Linked DNA regions of Bacillus pumilus. The protein of the gene in region 1 interacts with the protein of each later gene in a pairwise test. Links are inferred from orthologs where the notes say so. Each region holds a gene or a part of one and is shown in the gene's direction. Other genes may lie near its edges.

Region 1 (3,313 bases):
TTTAATGAACCCTGACTAGTTCAGGGTTTTTTTTTATGTAGAAACAGTGTAGAATAAGTTTTGTGGAGAGAAGTGGTGGATAGTGGAGAGTAAGGGTGAGAAAGTGGGGCTCTGATTATCATGTTCATGGGTGAATACCAGCATACGATTGATACAAAAGGGCGCATGATCATCCCTGCTAAATTTAGAGACGGTCTCGGAGAACAGTTTGTGCTGACGAGAGGGCTTGATCAATGTTTATTTGGCTACCCTATGAGTGAGTGGAAACTAATCGAAGAGAAACTCAAAGCACTACCGCTAACGAAAAAAGATGCACGTGCGTTTACCCGGTTCTTCTTCTCTGGCGCAGTCGAATGCGATCTGGACAAGCAGGGGCGTATAAACATCGCATCAAACCTACTCCAATATGCAAAACTCGAAAAAGAATGTGTGGTCATCGGCGTTTCAAATCGAATTGAGTTGTGGAGTAAGTCGATCTGGGAACAATATACAGAAGAGCAAGAAGATTCTTTTGCTGAAATTGCTGAAAACATGATTGGATTTGATATATAATAATCCCTTGTGCAGCAAGCTTTCTACACATTCATTTCTATTTGAAAAAGGTGGGACCATAACATCATGTTTCAACATGAGACAGTATTATTAAAAGAAACAGTTGACGGTTTAAACGTAAAAGAAGACGGTACATATGTGGACTGCACGCTGGGCGGAGCAGGTCATAGCTCATATTTACTATCTCAATTATCAGAAAAAGGAACATTGATTGGATTTGACCAAGACGATGCTGCACTGGATCATGCACGAGAGAAGCTCGCGGATGCTAAAGCGAACATTCTTTTCATAAAAAGTAACTTCCGATATTTAAAAGAACGTCTGAATGAACAAGGTATTACAAGCGTAGACGGTGTGATTTTTGACCTTGGGGTTTCATCTCCTCAGCTCGACACACCAGAGAGAGGCTTTAGTTATCACCATGATGCACCTCTTGACATGCGAATGGATCAATCAGCCGCATTGTCGGCAAAAAAAGTGGTGAATGAATGGCCATTTGAAGATCTAGTTCGGATTTTCTACAAATATGGGGAAGAAAAATTCAGCAAGCAAATCGCACGCAAAATTGAAGAAGCAAGAAAAAAAGCGCCAATTGAAACAACGGGTGAGCTTGTCGACATTATCAAAGAAGGAATTCCGGCACCTGCAAGACGAACTGGCGGACATCCAGCGAAAAGAGTGTTTCAAGCGATCCGAATTGCCGTAAATGATGAATTGAAAGTATTTGAAGAAGCACTAGAACAAGCAATAGAGTTACTCAATCCGAAGGGGAGAATTTCTGTCATTACATTCCATTCACTTGAAGACCGGATTTGTAAAAGTACATTTAGAGAAATGTCTTCTCTTCCAGAACTTCCGCACGGACTACCAGTGATTCCAGAAGGACTTGAACCAAAGCTGAAGCTGATCACGAGAAAACCGATCGTTGCATCAGAACAAGAGCTGGAACATAACAACCGTGCCCGTTCAGCGAAGCTCCGAATTGCAGAAAAAAAGTAAAACGACACCATAGATGATGATAAAAAGGAGGTTTCTTATGAGTAATTTGGCTTATCAAAGAGAAGTGAAGCAACATCAAACAGAGCAGCAAGGCCAATCGGTTGTCATTAAAAGAAGAGGTTCTATCACACTTGGTGAAAAAATCTTACTTGTCATGTTTGTCATGGCTCTTATGTGCAGCTCCATTCTCATCATTTCTAAAGCCTTTGCTGTCTATCACGCCAATATTGAAGTGCAGAAATTAGAACAGCAAGTATCTTTAGAATCGAAGAAGATCACTGAGCTTCAAAAGGAAAAAGACTTGCTGAGTGAACCAGAAAGAATCATCGAAGCCGCGAAAAAAGCAGGCTTGAGCATATCGAAAGATGTTAAGAAGGTCGATTAACATGGCGATGCCTAAAAAGAATAAAATGATGAACAGAGGCGCGGCAATTGCAAGTATTTGCTTCGCCCTGTTTTTCTTTATCATCCTATCACGTTTTATCTATATTCAGATTACAGGAACGGTTGATGGACAAGTGTTAGCCGCCAAGGCTAATGAACAATATCAATCGAAGAAAACACTTGAAGCCAAAAGAGGGTCTATTTTAGACCGGAATGGAAATGTGATTGCTGAGGATACATCTGTGTATAAGCTCATTGCGGTCATGAGCAAGAAAATGACAGTGGACCCTAAGCACCCAATGCATGTCGTCGATAAAGAAAAGACGGCAAAAGAGCTCTCAAAAGTTATCGATATGAGTGAAAGCGAAATTTTAAAGCGTCTCAATACAAAAGATGCATTCCAAGTTGAGTTTGGTAAAGCGGGGAAAGATATTAGTTTTTCAACGAAGGAAAAAATTGAAAAGCTAAAGCTTCCAGGGGTCGCATTTGAAAAAGACACGAAGCGATATTATCCAAACGGCATGTTTGCTTCTAACCTGATCGGTTATGCCAGATTAGATGAGGCGACAAAGGACATGTCAGGTGCAATGGGACTTGAGAAGGCACTGAACAAATATTTAAAAGAAAAAGACGGCTATGTGACATATAACAGTGACAGAAGCGGATGGGCCTTGCCGAATAGTAAAGAAGACATTGTCGCCCCGAAAGACGGGAAAAATGTCACGCTGACCATCGATCAAAAAATTCAAGCGTTTCTTGAAGAAAGTATGACGCAGGTTGCCAAAAAGTATAAGCCGAAGAAAATCATTGCCACAGTCGTTGATCCGAAAACTGGAAAGGTTCTCGCGATGGGGCAGCGGCCAAGCTTTAATTTAAATGAACTAAACATTACGAATTATAACAATGATGTCATTTCATATGCGTTTGAACCAGGTTCGACGATGAAGATCTTTACCCTCGCTGCGGCGATCCAAGAAGGGGTCTATCAAGGCAGTGACAAATATCAATCTGGTACTTATAAAGTAGGCGGCGGCCTTGTGAGAGACCACAACAACGGAAATGGCTGGGGGAAAATTGACTTTCATCAAGGGGTTCTCCGCTCATCAAACGTGGCCTTTGCAAAGCTGGCGAAAGAAAAACTAGGCTTCACACGATACGAACAATATTTGCAGAAGTTCCATTTCTATGACAAAACGGGGATTGACTTGCCGAACGAAGCGTCTAGCAAAATCAATTATAGATACGAATATGACAAAGCATCGACGGCTTATGGTCAAGCGTCAGCCATCACACCGATTCAACAAATCGAAGCAGCCACAGCGATAGCAAACGGCGGAACAATGATGAAGCCATATGTCATTGACCATATTACAGACCC
Region 2 (3,187 bases), 1.3 Mb from region 1 along the record:
GATCTATGGAACGATGCCAAACGTATAGAAAGAGGTGAGCATACATGAGACTAGATAAATTTTTAAAAGTGTCCCGTTTAATTAAAAGAAGAACATTGGCAAAAGAAGTAGCTGATCAAGGCAGAATTTCTATTAACGGCACACAGGCGAAAGCCAGCTCTGACGTGAAAGAAGGAGACGAGCTTCAAATCCGTTTTGGTCAAAAAATTGTGACGGTTCAAGTCAACGAGTTAAAGGACACGACGAAAAAAGAAGAAGCCGCTGGCATGTATACTGTGCTAAAAGAAGAAAAAACAGCAGAATAGGGCTTGTTCTAAATGATCCTCCTGTCACATACAATGCAGTAACAATGCAAGTATGAGATATGGGGGATGTATAAATGAATCAATATTATAATCAACCTCAAGGCACGAAGCTGTCATCAGAAGCGGAGCACAATATCACAATGCGAAACAGAAAGCATTTAGATATTACCGGCGTCAAACAGGTGGAAAGCTTTGATAATGAAGAATTTCTGCTTGAGACAGTCATGGGGATTCTCGCTATCCGTGGAGAAAATCTGCAAATGAAAAACCTAGACGTCGAAAAAGGTGTTGTGTCGATTAAAGGACGTGTCTTTGACTTAATTTATGTAGATGAGCAGCACGGGGAGAAAGCTAAAGGGTTTTTTAGCAAGCTGTTTAAATGACGCTGACAGTCCAGTTTTATACGATGCTTTCGATGGTAGCGATGGGCATCTGGCTGGGCGCATCGCTTGATACGTACAAGCTGTTTGTGAATCGGGAAAAGACAGCAAAATGGCTTTTGGTCATACACGATCTCCTTTTTTGGCTGGTACAGGGCCTCTTATTCTTTTATGTCCTGCTGCTGACAAATGAGGGAGAATTCAGGCTTTATATCTTTCTAGCCGTTGCACTAGGTTTCTCGATGTATCAGGCATTGATGAAACAGCTGTATATGAACATTCTCAAGTTTATGATGATGTGTGTGTATCAGACCGCTCTCGTCCTTAAACGGCTGGTCATGTCCATCGTATTCCAGCCAATCCGCTGGCTGCTGACATTGATTATAAGTGCTATTATGTTCTTGCTCCACTTGCTCTTACGTCTTGTTCATTTTACGTTTCGGCTCGTGTGGAAGGTGCTGTCCATTGTTTGTTATCCGCTCATCTGGTTACTTAATGTGACCATTATTCATCGGATTCCCGAAAAATGGCGAACATCAATGAGATTGTTTTTCTCTAAAGGAGCAGGAATTTTACAAGGGACCAAGAAATTATCTGGTACCATCAAAACGAAATGGAAACAATTCTGGACAAAGTAAGAGAGGAGGCCTTCAACCTTGAACAAGAGAAAAAGAAATATCGCACAAATTCAAAATGATTACCAAAAACAAATGGAACAGCAAGCACAGCGCTTAAAACGCAAACGCCGTGGACTCCTTAGAAGGCTTACCGTGTTTGGTGTGATTGTGCTCATGTTTGCTGTCTTGGTGACAAGTGCCCTCTGGTCGCAATCGTCCTCATTAAAGGAAAAAGAAGAGAAGAAGGTTGCGCTTGAAAAAGAATTGAAGCAATTACAAACAAAGCAGGAAGATATTTCTGATGAAATTAAAAAGCTGAAAAGCAAAGAATACGTACTCGAACTGGCACGACGAGACTATTATATGTCCAAAAAAGGCGAAAAAATCTTTGATGTGGGCAATAAGAGCGATTAGCCTTGTTGACACTTAAAATTCAGTTTATGTATAATTGAACAAATGAGATTTTTTTATAAGTCTAAGGAGGAGCACTTTTTTTATGTCGATTGAAGTTGGCAGCAAGTTACAAGGGAAAGTTACGGGCATTACAAATTTTGGAGCTTTTGTGGAGTTGCCAGGCGGTTCAACTGGTCTCGTTCATATCAGTGAGGTAGCCGATAACTATGTAAAAGATATTAATGAGCATTTAAAAGTCGGTGAACAAGTTGAAGTGAAAGTGATTAACGTTGAAAAAGACGGTAAAATCGGCTTGTCCATTAAAAAAGCAAAAGATCGTCCTCAACAACAACAATCAAGACCGAGCAGAAATGATTTCCGTCCGAAGGAATCGTTTGAGCAAAAAATGAACAAATTCTTAAAAGATAGTGAAGACCGCTTAACATCTTTAAAACGTAACACGGAATCAAAACGTGGGGGACGCGGAGCAAGAAGAGGTTAACTTGTTGCTGCTTTCTATATATCTTTCACAACAAAGCACCTGCTGTCCGCAGGTGCTTTTTTTCTTGATCCATACGACATTTTTTGAGATTTCGTCATTTAATTTAAAACTTTCTATTGACGGACAAGCGATTCCTTTGTATTATAGATCTTGTGCTTCTTAGCGCATTTTTATTATGGCGGTGTAGCTCAGCTGGCTAGAGCGTACGGTTCATACCCGTGAGGTCGGGGGTTCGATCCCCTCCGCCGCTATCCTTTTTAGTAGAACATAAAAGCAAGGCCCGTTGGTCAAGCGGTTAAGACACCGCCCTTTCACGGCGGTAACACGGGTTCGAATCCCGTACGGGTCATCTTCAAAACAGCTTTCTTTAGGAAGGCTGTTTTTTTGTGTCTTCGTAAAATTCTGATGAAAGACATCGACTTTCATGAAAGTATGCCTCTTTGACGAATAAAGCGTCGAACGTTTTATGGAAACGACAACTTCTTTTGACAAAATTTCTTTTTCACCTTCGCTATAATGACAAGCAACGAATATCAGGTGGGGGATGAAAAGATGGAAAAACTAGAAAGAAGAACTGATTTAACAGGAGCGGGGTTTGAAAGAATCAGTGCAGGGTTAAAAAAGATGAAAAACCTGTTTCTTCATCACACGCATTCTCTTTTTTTCTATAAAGGGTTTATTTATGTTGTTCTTGGTTTTTTATTAGGACGAGCCTTTATTTTATCTGAAATTATGCCGTTTGCTCTGCCTTTCTTTGGCTCCATGCTGCTTATCAAAAGAGATAAGGCCATGCTTGCTTGTCTCGCTTTACTCGCTGGAGCCATGACGATATCACCTCAAAACGCATTGTTTGTGTTTGCGTCGTTAATCGTGTTTCTCCTTATGTCCAAGGTGGTTTCTTTCATCATCAAAGACCCAGTGAAAACATTGCCGGTTGTCATTGTGCTGTCGATGCTGATCACCCGAGGAGCATTTGTTTACCTAGAGCAA

The links.
Region 2: the proteins of ftsL (region 1) and GKC25_RS00380 interact in binary tests that used the Bacillus subtilis proteins (3 or more experiments, as listed by UniProt). The link is inferred for Bacillus pumilus from one-to-one orthologs.

What each region holds. Positions count from the first base shown.
Region 1 is NZ_CP046128.1:1,404,653-1,407,965, forward strand. The notes cover bases 280-3,262. They hold ftsL (cell division protein FtsL), read left to right. Parts: upstream 280-1,588; coding sequence 1,589-1,936; downstream 1,937-3,262. Other genes in these bases: mraZ (division/cell wall cluster transcriptional repressor MraZ), read left to right, coding at 280-552; rsmH (16S rRNA (cytosine(1402)-N(4))-methyltransferase RsmH), read left to right, coding at 619-1,551; GKC25_RS06980 (penicillin-binding protein), read left to right, coding at 1,944-3,262. Outside these bases: more of mraZ, read left to right, coding at 121-279; more of GKC25_RS06980, read left to right, coding at 3,263-3,313. UniProt on the Bacillus subtilis protein: Essential cell division protein that may play a structural role. Probably involved in the regulation of the timing of cell division. Also required for sporulation.
Region 2 is NZ_CP046128.1:70,241-73,427, forward strand. What follows is about bases 172-3,028. They hold GKC25_RS00380 (FtsB family cell division protein), read left to right. Parts: upstream 172-1,341; coding sequence 1,342-1,716; downstream 1,717-3,028. Other genes in these bases: GKC25_RS00365 (RNA-binding S4 domain-containing protein), read left to right, coding at 172-305; yabP (sporulation protein YabP), read left to right, coding at 380-688; yabQ (spore cortex biosynthesis protein YabQ), read left to right, coding at 685-1,323; GKC25_RS00385 (S1 domain-containing RNA-binding protein), read left to right, coding at 1,799-2,197; spoIIE (stage II sporulation protein E), read left to right, coding at 2,750-3,028. Also shown: mazG (nucleoside triphosphate pyrophosphohydrolase), read left to right, coding at 1-48; more of GKC25_RS00365, read left to right, coding at 45-171; more of spoIIE, read left to right, coding at 3,029-3,187. UniProt on the Bacillus subtilis protein: Required for vegetative and sporulation septum formation. Required for the activation of genes expressed under the control of the sporulation transcription factors sigma F and sigma E.